3 regions of the Enterobacter sp. UPMP701 genome follow, and region 3 is predicted to be linked to each of the others. Evidence: predicted binding sites of a transcription regulator. Region 3 holds the regulator's gene; each other region holds the start of a gene.
What was found. The regulator PhoB, encoded in region 3, activates phosphate uptake and scavenging genes when phosphate is short. The targets are predictions, from matches to a motif close to CTGTCATAAAACTGNCNNAT.
Positions count from the first base shown of each region.

Region 1 (4,230 bases), on a different contig from region 3:
GCTGGCGAATCGGGACCAGCTGCAGGTCGCTGGACGCGCGGAACGGTGCCCAGCCCAGACGCGCCAGAACCGCTTTCTCTTCCGGCGTTTTGCCGTAGTTCATGAAGAAGTCGTACACCTTCTCCTTGGTGCTTTCGGTGAGGTTTTTACGCCACACGATTGGGTCACCCGGGATCAGCGGTGATTTCCAGATAACCTTGATTTCCTTCAGCTTGTCCGGCGCGGAGGTCTTCAGCTTGTCGAGGTTTTCGGTGTTGTTAGTGGCAACGTCCACCTGCTTGTTCGCCACGGCCAGGGCGTTGGTTTCGTGGCTGGCGTTGACGGTGCGCTTGAAGTCGCTGGCGGAGGCGTTGTTTTTGGCGAAGACGTAGTAGCCAGGGACGAGGAAGCCGGAAGTGGAGTTCGGGTCGCCGTTACCAAACGTCAGCTCTTTGCGTTTGGCGAGCATGTCGTTGAGGTTGTTGATCGGGCTGTCTTTGTTCACGATCAGCACGCTCCAGTATCCTGGAGAACCATCGGCCGCAACGGTCTGGGCAAAGACCTGGCCGTTCGCGCGGTCCACCGCTTCCATGGCGGAGAGGTTGCCGTACCAGGCGATGTCCACTTTGTTAAAGCGCATCCCCTGGATAATGCCCGCGTAGTCCGGGGCGAAGAAGGCGTTCACTTTGATCCCCAGTTTGGTTTCCATATCTTTCAGGAACGGTTCCCACTGGGGTTTCAGGTTCTGCTGTGATTCTGTCGAAATGATGCCAAAGTTCAGCGCTTTTTCCTGCTCCTCAGCGTGGGCCGGGCTTAACAGGGTGCTGATGCTGAACATGCTGGTGAAGGCCAGCGCGGCAACCGTTTTATAGCTCATTTCCATTCCTCGTTATGGGGACGTTATGCAGCCTGCGCGCGCTCTTCGACGCGGTTTACGCTGCGGTAGAGATGGTCAAAACGTTCGTTATCAAACTGATGGCTGGCGCCATCAAAGAACACATGTCCCTGACGCAGGGCGACGATGCGCTCGCAGTAGCGCAGGGCGTAATCCACCTGATGCAGCGTCACCACCACGGTGATGCCGTCGTTCTGGTTGATGTCGCGCAGGGTTTCCATCACGATGCGGGCCGATTCCGGATCCAACGAGGCGATAGGCTCGTCGGCCAGAATGATTTTCGCTTTCTGCATCAGCGCGCGGGCAATCGCCACGCGCTGCTGTTGTCCACCGGACAGGGTGGAGACACGCTGGTGGGCGAAATGCGCCATGCCGACGCGGGTCAGCGCCTGTAAGGCTTCCTGCTTCTGGGATGGGGAGAACCAGCGCAGGCAGGTGCGCCAGAAGGGTGTGCTGCCGAGCGCGCCAATCAGCACGTTCTCGAGCACCGTCAGGCGGTTCACCAGATTGAACTGCTGGAAGATGTAGCCCGTCTGGGCGCGGCTTTTACGGATATCGCTTGCCAGACGCCCCGCGCGCTGCACGGTATTACCGAGTAACTCGACGTGGCTTTCCGGCGTTTTATCGCAGGTAATGAGGCCGCTCAGGTGACGCAGAAGGGTGGATTTACCCGAACCGGATGGCCCAAGCAGCGCCACCATGTCGCCCTGCTGGACGGTCAGATCAACGGCATGCAGAGCCTTGTTGTGATGGAAGGTCTTGCTCAGTTTCTCGACGCGGATGACGGTTTGCATGTGCTGGGCCTCACGATAAATGTGGCCTCATGCTGGCGCATCAATATGACATTTGGGTTAAGTGCAGGTTGCGGGAGTTTGAAGAGTTGAGGGGAGTTTGATGACAGGCGGAGGCAGACGGCCCTCCGCCCGAAGATTAGTGCTGCTGCTTAACGACGTTAATCATCCACGGCACGCCGTATTTATCGGTGACTTTACCGAAACCGTGTGCCCAGAAGGTTTCCTGCCAGGCCATTTCGATATTCCCGCCCGCGGCGAGGTTGTCGAACCAGCGTTTGCCTTCCGACACATCCTGCGTGTCGAGCACCAGCGTGAAGCCTGCGTATTGCGCACTGCTGCCCGGCGGCAGCCCGTCGCTCATCATGATATCGCTGCCCGCAATGCGGACGTTGGAGTGGGCGATAGCCGAATCCGGAAACTGCATGCCGGACGGACAGCCTTCTTCGCTGTTATCGCTTTTTGGCATTTCGCCGAAGGTGATTTTATAGAGGAGTTCTGCGCCGACGGCCTGCTGATAGAAGGCGGTAGCCTCTGCACAGTTGCCGGCGAAAGAGATATAGGGACTTAACGGCATAATCTTTACCTCACGTAAGAAAAGCCCGTTAAGTGTAGTTCCCGAACGCCCGGTAAGCGAAGCGTCACCGGGCGGGGAAATCAGTTCTTTTTCACGAACTCAGATTTCAGTTTCATCGGACCGAAGCCGTCAATTTTGCAGTCGATATTATGATCGCCTTCAACCAGACGGATATTCTTCACTTTGGTGCCGATCTTCAGCATAGAAGAGCTGCCTTTCACCTTCAGATCTTTAACAACGGTGACGCTGTCGCCATCCGCCAGCAGATTACCGTTCGCATCTTTGACGACCAGCGCATCAGCATCCTGCGCTGGCTCGGCATCATTCCATTCGTGTGCGCATTCCGGGCAGATGAACATGCCATTATCTTCATAGGTGTATTCAGAATTGCATTTTGGGCAGTGTGGGAGTGTCATATCGGTATCCTCAAAAGTGTTAACGCGCCGGAAAGTGCCAGCTAAATGACGGCAGAGTGCCGAAAAAGGCGGCAAGTATAGCGCAAATCCACACGTTTGTCGGTGATATTGTGAATTTAAAAAAATGCCAAAAGTGTGTTGCGAGTGACACTTCCTGTCAGTGGGTTAAGCGATGCTAACGTCATTAACACGGTGGAAAGAGAAGTCGCTAAATATATCGAATATTTTATTGCGGCAAATTGCTACGCACCTTCATTTCGGATAAGGTGAAGCGACACATTGTTATTTATCTTCGGTCTTTACTGCCATACATTTCTTATGGCGGTGGCATATCCCCTCTCTTTATGGTGGGTAAATAATGATGATATATCCTGAAGTTTTTTAAATGGGCTACGCTTTTTATCTTTTGGCTGTCAGGCCTTAAGGTGCGCTTTACACGCCATGCAAGGATAGCCATTTATTTCTGATTATCTTCAATCAGTTATATTCCGGTGAACATGTTTCCACACGTGATCATATAAGCCTGAACAACATAATTAATACCAGTGGCTTAATAAAAGTAATAAATTTGCGTTAAGGAAAGGCTTTTATCATGCACACACAGACCATTTTTGAATTAAGTCAGGAAGCTGAGCGTTTGTTACAGCTTGCCCTGCAAAATCTCGATACCCTGAAATCAATGCCAACAGCGAAGCTGGAGAGCACGACGGCTGCTATTACAGGTGAAAAGAGCAACGTGCTGCCTTTGCATTTTAGTGCGCGAGGCGTCGAAGCGCAGCAGGCAATGCTGAATAATGAATTACGCAAAATAACACGTCTGGAAATGGTTCTGGCTATCGTTGGCACCATGAAAGCGGGGAAATCGACCACCATTAACGCCATTGTCGGTACGGAGGTATTGCCGAACCGCAACCGGCCAATGACGGCGCTGCCTACGCTGATCCGTCACACGCGTGGTCAGAAGGAGCCGGTGCTCCATTTTTCCCATGTCTCACCTATTGATGAGTTGATCCAACTGCTACAGAAAAAGCTCTGCGATTACGATCGCGGCAAGCTGGCTCAGCATCTGGAAATTGATAAGGACATGAATACGCTACTGGAGCGTATTGAGAAAGGAGAAGCCTTTGAAAAGCATCATCTCGGGGCGCAGCCAATATTTCATTGCCTGAAAAGCCTTAATGACCTGGTGAGGCTTTCGCAGGTACTGGGTGTGGCGTTTCCGTTCTCAGAATATGCGGCTATCGAACACATTCCGGTGATTGAGGTGGAGTTTGTGCATCTTGCGGGTCTTGATGCACATCCTGGACAGCTGACGTTGCTCGATACCCCCGGGCCCAATGAGGCCGGACAGCCGCATCTGCAAAAAATGCTTAGCGAGCAGTTGGCGCGCGCGTCGGCGGTGCTGGCGGTCATGGATTATACCCAGCTTAAATCCATTTCTGATGAAGAGGTTCGCCAGGCTATTTCAGTGGCGGGGAAATCGGTGCCTCTGTATGCGCTGGTGAATAAATTCGACCAAAAAGACCGCAATAGCGACGATGAAGAGCAGGTCAGGGCGATGATCTCCGGCAC
Region 1 is NZ_JBSKJN010000011.1:5,712-9,941, reverse strand. Features, by position in the region: gene phnD (phosphonate ABC transporter substrate-binding protein) at 1-856, opposite strand, end outside; gene phnC (phosphonate ABC transporter ATP-binding protein) at 880-1,668, opposite strand; gene yjdN (VOC family metalloprotein YjdN) at 1,805-2,242, opposite strand; gene ACWKXT_RS19255 (zinc ribbon domain-containing protein YjdM) at 2,323-2,658, opposite strand; gene crfC (clamp-binding protein CrfC) at 3,251-4,230, shown strand, end outside.
Region 1: a site for PhoB is predicted at 1,756-1,775, ahead of phnC (phosphonate ABC transporter ATP-binding protein). Genes of this name have one in related genera too.

Region 2 (4,230 bases), on a different contig from region 3:
CCGTCCTTTGTCATCACCAGATCCTGCTCCAGATAATCCGCGCCCTGCGCATAGGCCATCGCTTTCGCCGGCAGCGTATGCTCCGGCAGGTAGCCACTGGCACCGCGGTGGGCGATAACGATTTTATCCGCAGCCAGGGCGGAGCCTGTCATCAGGCCTGCCAGCAGCAGACCTGTTGCTAATTGGGTTAATTTCATCGCAATGCTCCTTATTGACGACGCGCCAGCACTTCCGCGTGGTGACGTTTCTCGCCGATCATCACAACAACCAGCAGCAGAACCGCCAGCACGCTGCCGCCAATCATCACCATAAAGCCGCCGTCCCAGCCGAAGAAGTCAACGGTGTAGCCCACGATAGCGCTCGCCGCGACCGAACCACCCAGGTAGCCGAACAGACCGGTAAAGCCTGCCGCCGTGCCTGCCGCTTTCTTCGGCGCCAGCTCCAGCGCGTGCAGACCGATCAGCATCACCGGGCCGTAAATCAGGAAGCCGATAACGATCATACAAGCCATGTCTACGGACGGGTTGCCCGGCGGGTTGAGCCAGTAAACGACGGTGGCAATGGTCACCAGGGTCATAAAGAACACGCCCGTCGCGCCGCGGTTGCCTTTAAACACTTTGTCCGACATCCAGCCGCAAATCAGCGTGCCCGGGATCCCGGCGTATTCATACAGGAAGTAGGCCCAGGAGGATTTATCCAGCGCGAAGTGCTTCACCTCTTTCAGGTAGGTCGGGGACCAGTCGAGGATGCCGTAGCGCAGCAGGTAAACGAACACGTTCGCCACCGCGATGTACCACAGCAGCTTGTTCGGCAGCACGTACTTCATGAAGATCTGTTTCGCGGTCAGCTCTTCTTCGTGCTTCTCGCTGTAATCGTCCGGATAGTCGTTCTTGTACTCTTCGATCGGCGGCAGCCCGCAGGACTGCGGCGTGTCGCGCATCAGGGCGAAGGCAATAATCGCCACCAGAATGGCGCCGAAGGCAGGCATGTAGAGCGCCGCGTGCCAGTCGTTGAACCAGGCCATCCCCAGCAGGAACAGCAGAGGTGGAAGCCCGCCCCCGACGTTATGCGCGCAGTTCCACACAGATACAATGCCGCCGCGCTCTTTCTGCGACCACCAGTGCACCATGGTACGTCCGCACGGCGGCCACCCCATCCCCTGGAACCAGCCGCAGAGGAACAGCAGCACGAACATAATCGCAATACTGGACGTCGCCCACGGCACAAAGCCCATGAACAGCATCACCGCTGCCGCCAGGATCAGACCAGCGGGCAGGAACACGCGCGGATTCGAGCGATCCGACACCGAACCCATGATGAATTTCGAAAAACCGTAGGCGATAGAGATCCCCGACAGCGCGAAGCCCAGATCGCCGCGGGAGAAGCCCTGCTCCACCAGATACGGCATGGCGAGCGCAAAGTTTTTACGCACAAGATAGTACGCCGCGTACCCGAAGAAGATCCCCAGGAAAATTTGCCAACGCAGACGACGGTATAGCGGATCAATTTCTGCCTCTGGCAGACGCGCCCGATGCGGCGCAGGTTTGAAGATACTGAGCATTACAGCCTCCGTGGCCTTGAATTAAATGGGCAGGTGGCTCGCACCTGAATTCCAGAGGCGGGGATGTTAAGAAATCACGGTGATTGTTACTGTGAATCAACGCACAGATTGTTACAGAAATATGACAGAATGCGCAAAAAAGCGCATGAAATCACGTTTCACTTTCGAATTTCGCGCGTTTATGTTCGAAATCAAACAAACCACACTATTGATATGGCTAAATGATAAAAAAACGAACATAGAGGGTAAACAATGACCATTCACGATCCTCGCTACAGCGATGTGATAATCATTGGCGGTGGCGCAACTGGCGCCGGCATCGCGCGCGACTGCGCCCTTCGCGGCTTAAGCGTCACGCTGCTGGAGCGCCACGATATCGCCACGGGCGCAACCGGGCGTAACCACGGCCTGCTGCACAGCGGCGCGCGGTATGCAGTTACAGACGGTGAATCCGCGCGCGAATGCATTGCTGAAAACCAGATCCTCAAGCGTATCGCCCGGCACTGCATAGAGCCGACCGACGGCCTCTTTATTACCCTTCCTGAAGATGACCTCGCCTTTCAGAACACCTTTATTACCGCCTGCACAGCAGCGGGCATTCAGGCTGAGGCCATGGATCCGGCGCTGGCCCGGCGGCTGGAGCCGTCGGTGAACCCGGCGCTTATCGGCGCGGTGAAAGTGCCCGACGGCACCGTCGACCCGTTCCGTCTGACGGCCGCCAATATGCTCGACGCCCGCGAACATGGGGCGCGCATTCTGACCGGACATGAAGTGACCGGGCTTATCCGCGAAGGTCATCGCGTCTGCGGCGTGCGGATTGTTGATACGCAATATAACGAACACAGCGAGCTGTATGCCGCCGTGGTGGTCAACGCGGCGGGGATCTGGGGGCAGCGTATTGCGGAGTACGCCGACCTGTCGGTGCGCATGTTCCCGGCAAAAGGCTCGCTGCTGATCCTCGACCACCGCATCAATAACCACGTCATCAACCGCTGCCGCAAGCCGTCTGACGCCGATATTCTGGTCCCTGGCGATACCATTTCGTTAATCGGTACCACCTCAACCCACGTGGACTACAGCGAGATTGACTACAACCGCGTGACCGCCGAAGAGGTCGACATTCTGCTGCGCGAAGGGGAAAAACTGGCCCCGGTAATGGCGCAGACGCGTATCCTGCGCGCCTACGCAGGCGTGCGTCCCCTTGTCGCTAGCGATAACGATCCGAGCGGACGTAACGTCAGCCGGGGCATCGTGCTGCTCGATCACGCCGGGCGCGACGGCATGGACGGATTTATCACCATCACCGGCGGCAAGCTGATGACCTACCGCCTGATGGCCGAGTGGGCGACCGATGCCGTCTGCCGCAAGCTGGGGAATACCGAACCGTGCGTCACCGCAGAACAACCGCTGCCGGGATCGCGCCAGTCTAACGAGAAAACGCTGCAGAAAATCATCTCCCTGCCCGCGCCGCTGCGCGGGTCCGCGATTTACCGCCACGGCGACAGAACGCCGCAGTGGCTCGGTGAAGGACGACTGAGCCGCAGCCTGGTCTGCGAGTGCGAAGCCGTTACCGCAGGCGAAGTGCAGTACGCGGTAGAGAACCTGACGGTCAACAGCCTGCTGGATCTCCGCCGCCGCACTCGCGTCGGAATGGGGACCTGTCAGGGCGAGCTGTGCGCCTGTCGTGCCGCCGGGCTGCTGCAACGTTTTCATACCACCACCGCCACGCAGTCGCTCGAGCAGCTCAGCGCGTTTTTAAACGAGCGCTGGAAAGGCATTCAGCCTGTCGCCTGGGGAGATGCCCTGCGCGAAAGCGAATTTACCCGCTGGGTCTATCAGGGGCTTTGCGGTCTGGAGAAGGAGCAACACGATGAAATTTGATACCGTCATCGTCGGCGGCGGGCTGGCAGGCTTGCTCTGCGGCATCAAACTCACGAAGCAGGGACTGCGCTGCGCCATTATAACCCGCGGCCAGAGCGCCCTGCATTTCTCGTCGGGCTCGCTGGATCTGGTGGACGAAGCGTACCGCGATACGCTGCCGCCGGAGCACCCCTATCACCTGATTGGCGCGCAGCATATTGATCGCTTTGCGCTGGAAACCGAAGCGCTGCTGGCGGACTGCGGCGCACATCTGAAGGGAAGCGCCAGGCTCAATCACCAGCGCGTCACGCCGCTCGGCACCCTGCGCTCCGCGTGGCTCAGCCCGGAGGAGGTTCCCGTTGCCCCCTTAACTGCCGCGCGCGTGCGGGTGGTGGGCATCAGCGGCTTTCTGGATTTTCAGCCCCATCTCGCGGCGGCATCGCTCTGTCGCCAGGGGGTTAACGCCGACACGGCGGAAATAGATCTGCCCGAGCTGGATGTCCTGCGCGATAACCCGAGCGAGTTTCGCGCGGTGAATATCGCCCGTTTTCTGGATAATGAGGACAAATGGCCACTGCTGTATGACGCGCTCAGGCCGCTCGGCGAAACCTGTGATGCCCTGCTGATGCCCGCCTGCTTTGGTTTAAATGACAACCGGCTCTGGCGCTGGCTTTCCGATCGCCTGCCCTGCTCGCTCGGCCTGCTGCCCACGCTGCCCCCTTCCGTACCCGGCATTCGCCTGCATACCCAGCTCCAGCGTCAGTTTGTGGCGCAGGGCGGCGTGTGGCTGGCGGGTGATGAGGTGAAAA
Region 2 is NZ_JBSKJN010000003.1:18,810-23,039, reverse strand. Features, by position in the region: gene glpQ (glycerophosphodiester phosphodiesterase) at 1-197, opposite strand, end outside; gene glpT (glycerol-3-phosphate transporter) at 209-1,561, opposite strand; gene glpA (anaerobic glycerol-3-phosphate dehydrogenase subunit A) at 1,814-3,442, shown strand; gene glpB (glycerol-3-phosphate dehydrogenase subunit GlpB) at 3,432-4,230, shown strand, end outside.
Region 2: a site for PhoB is predicted at 1,670-1,689, ahead of glpT (glycerol-3-phosphate transporter). Genes of this name have one in related genera too.

Region 3 (4,230 bases):
CTGATGGGACGATACAGCCGAAAATTTGCTCAATTTCAGCGGGAAATGCTCCCGTCCTGGCGTGGAGAAGAATAGTTTTTCGATTTACCACGCAAATACAGTCGGTCTGACAGTATCTGGGGGGCAATTTAAACGCTTATAACGTTTAAAGGCAAGGTGGGATCGCAAAACCAGAACAATATGCCAGCATGAAAACACACGCCAGCACAATGCGCTAATTATGAGAAAAACCCATGGCTAATCATGCGAACAAAAAACAGACAGCCGTATAAAATTCACACGCGTTTCGCTTGACTGCAAAGCAAACGGGCCAGCAAACGCTGGCCCGTGGAAAGGTAAAATGACACGCCTGCCGTCAGGCGATTTTTTTGGCAATTAATCGTTCCGGCATCACAAAGCTGAAGCGGGTTCCTTTGCCCGGCGTACTCTGAATATCAAGACGGCTCTCATGGTGATTAACCGCATGTTTCACAATCGCCAGCCCCAGGCCGCTTCCCCCGGTCTGCCGCGAGCGCGCTTTATCCACGCGATAGAAGCGCTCGGTCAGACGCGGAATGTGCTCAGGCGCGATCCCCGGCCCGTTGTCCTCTACGCTGAATTCGGCCCCTGCCGGGGTGTGCTGCCAGCGCACCACGATGTTCGTCCCTTCAGGCGTATGATTCACCGCGTTGTACACCAGGTTGGAGATGGCGCTACGCAGCTCATCTTCGCTACCGAGTACCTTCAGCGTGTTGTCGACGTCAAAAGTAAGATGGTGTTTTTTATGGCTTAAGGTTTGGGCTTCCCGCTCCACCACCCGCAGCATCATCGGTACGTCGATGGTGTCAGTCAGCGCAAGCGAAGGCGCCGCTTCAATCTTCGACAGCGTCAGCAGCTGCTTCACCAGCCCTTCCATCCGGTGCGTTTGCTCGCGCATGGTGTGCAGTGCTTTTTCGCGCGGCGCGCCTTCCAGGGTTTGCTCCTGCATCATCTCCAGATAGCCCTGAAGCACCGTCAGCGGGGTACGAAGCTCGTGGCTGACGTTGGCAAAGAAGTTGCGTCGCGCCCCTTCCAGCTGGTGCATCTGGGTGACATCGCGCGCCACCATCAGCCACTGGCGATCGCTGTAGGGCATTACGCGGATTTCCAGATGGCGGCCATTATTGAGCTTCAGATTGTGCGGACGGGTGAAATCACGCTTTTTCAGATACAGCGTGAATTCGGGATAGCGCAAAAGGTTGAGGATGTTCTGACCATTATCGTCCGGCCAGCGCAGGCCGAGGACCTGTTGCGCAAGACCGTTACACCAGAAAATGGTGCCTTCCTCGGTCGTCAGAATGACGGCATCAGGCAGCGATTCCGCACCGCTGCGAAAGCGTTTGATTAAGCTTCCCAGCTCGCGACGACGCTTTTTATTACGCATCTGCATCTGGTGCAGGCCGTACAGCAGCGGTTCCCAGCTTCCGCTCCCCGGCGGAGGGGTCATACTTCTGTCCACCCACAGCCACCATGAAAGACGCAGCAGGTTCCAGAAATGCCAGATCAGCAAACCCGTCACCGACGCCAGCAGAAACCACGGCAGATAACCCAAAATGGCCCCCAGAAGGAGGGCCGGAATACAGCATAAGATCAGTTCAAAGACGAGCCTTTTCCATGACAGACGTTCCAGCACGCGTCACACTCCTGTCATTGTTCAGAAACGGGTAGAAAAACGATAACCCGTGCCGCGGACCGTCTGCACCATGCGATCGTGGCCGCTCAGTTCCAGCGCTTTTCGCAGGCGGCGGATATGGACGTCAACCGTCCGGTCTTCGACATACACGTTAGTTCCCCAGACGTTATTCAGCAACTGCTCGCGGCTGTAAACGCGTTCCGGGTGAGTCATAAAGAAGTGCAGGAGTTTAAATTCGGTAGGCCCCATATCGAGGGGATTTTCGCCGGTCATGACGCGGTGTGACGTTGGATCAAGGCTGAGGCCCTGCATCTCAATCACCTCTTCAACTGCCATCGGCGAGATGCGGCGCATCACGGCTTTGATACGCGCCACCAGCTCTTTCGGGGAGAAAGGCTTGGTGATGTAATCGTCCGCGCCGGTCTCCAGACCGCGCACGCGATCCTCTTCTTCACCGCGCGCCGTAAGCATGACAACCGGGATATCGCGGGTCATCGCCTCACGCTTAATGTGTTTGATAAACTGCAGTCCGGAGCCGCCGGGCAACATCCAGTCAAGCAGAATCAGATCGGGCCAGGGTTCATTCAGCTGGTTCACCGCGCTGTCATAATCTTCCGCTTCAACCGGCTGAAAGCCATTTTGTTCGAGCACGAAGCACACCATTTCACGAATTGGAGCTTCATCTTCTACGACCAGAATACGTCTCGCCATACTTTGCCCTGTCTTATCTTATTTAAGTTACAAGTTTGTAATGCGGCGTCATTATGCGTCAGATTTATGACAGATTTATGAAAAACAGTACCACTATAAATGGCAAACTGTTGTTTTATTACAGCGGTTATTTTCCTTTCCCTGAGAGTTTATAATCGTCCGCATCTTTTTTCGCCACGGATCTCCTATGCGCATACTTCACACCTCGGACTGGCACCTGGGTCAAAACTTTTACAGCAAAAGCCGTGCGGCTGAACATGAAGCGTTCCTGAAGTGGCTGCTGGAAACGGCACAGGCGCACGAGGTAGATGCCATTATTGTGGCGGGTGACATTTTCGATACCGGTTCGCCGCCGAGCTACGCGCGTGAATTATACAACCGTTTTGTGGTGAACCTGCAGCAGACCGGGTGCCATCTGGTGATTGTCGCCGGGAACCATGACTCCGTCGCCACGCTGAATGAGTCCCGCGATATCCTGGCGTTTCTCAATACCACCGTGGTGGCCAGCGCCGGGCACGCCCCGCAGATCCTGAATAAACGCGACGGCACGCCGGGGGCGGTGCTGTGCCCCATTCCATTTTTACGTCCGCGCGACATCGTGCAAAGCCAGGCGGGGCTGTCGGGTGCGGAAAAGCAGCAGCATTTATTACAGGCCATCACCGACTATTATCACCAGCAGTACGCGGAAGCCTGCGCCCTGCGCGGTGAACAGGCCATCCCCGTGATTGCGACCGGGCACCTCACCACCGTCGGGGCCAGTAAAAGTGACGCGGTCCGCGAGATCTATATCGGTACGCTGGACGCCTTTCCTGCGCAAAACTTCCCGCCTGCCGACTACATTGCGCTCGGACACATTCACCGGGCACAGGTCATCGGCGGCTGCGAGCATATCCGCTACTGCGGCTCGCCTGTTTCGCTCAGCTTTGACGAGACGGGTAAAGCCAAATCCGTCCATCTGGTGAGCTTCTCCGAGGGCAAACTCAGCGCCGTCGAGACGCTGGAGGTGCCGGTCACCCAGCCGCTGGCGGTGTTAAAAGGCGATCTTGCCGCGATTACGCAACAGCTTGAGCAGTGGCGCGGCGCAGAGCGCGATCCGCCGATCTGGCTGGATATTGAAATCACCACCGATGACTATCTGCATGACATGCAGCGAAAAATTCAGGCACTCACCGAAGATTTGCCGGTAGAGGTGCTGCTGGTGCGCCGCAGCCGCGAGCAGCGCGAGAAAATTCTGCTCGGCGCCCAGCGTGAAACGCTCAGCGAACTGCGCGTAGAAGAGGTGTTCGAGCGCCGCCTGTCGCAGGAAGAGATCGATGATGCGAAGCGGGCCCGGCTCAACGAGCTGTTCAGCCATACCCTGCATGCGCTCACTGACGAGGAAGAAAACGCATGAAAATTCTGAGCCTGCGTCTGAAAAACCTCAACTCCCTCAAGGGCGAGTGGAAAATTGACTTCACCGCCGAGCCGTTTGCCAGCAACGGCCTGTTTGCCATCACCGGCGCGACCGGCGCGGGTAAAACCACCCTGCTCGATGCCATCTGTCTGGCGCTCTACCACGAAACCCCGCGTCTGAATAAGGTCTCGCAGGCGCAGAACGATCTGATGACGCGCGACACCGCCGAATGCCTGGCGGAGGTAGAGTTTGAGGTGAAAGGCGTCGCCTACCGCGCCTTCTGGAGCCAGAACCGGGCGCGCAACCAGCCGGACGGGAATCTCCAGGCGCCGCGCGTGGAGCTGGCCAGCTGCGAAGATGGCAAAATCCTTGCCGATAAGGTCTCAGATAAACTGGAACAAACCGCGGCGCTCACCGGGCTGGACTACGGCCGTTTTACCCGCTCGATGCTGCTCTCGCAGGGACAGTTTGCCGC
Region 3 is NZ_JBSKJN010000002.1:460,834-465,063, forward strand. Features, by position in the region: gene phoR (phosphate regulon sensor histidine kinase PhoR) at 356-1,651, opposite strand; gene phoB (phosphate response regulator transcription factor PhoB) at 1,673-2,362, opposite strand; gene sbcD (exonuclease subunit SbcD) at 2,550-3,755, shown strand; gene sbcC (exonuclease subunit SbcC) at 3,752-4,230, shown strand, end outside.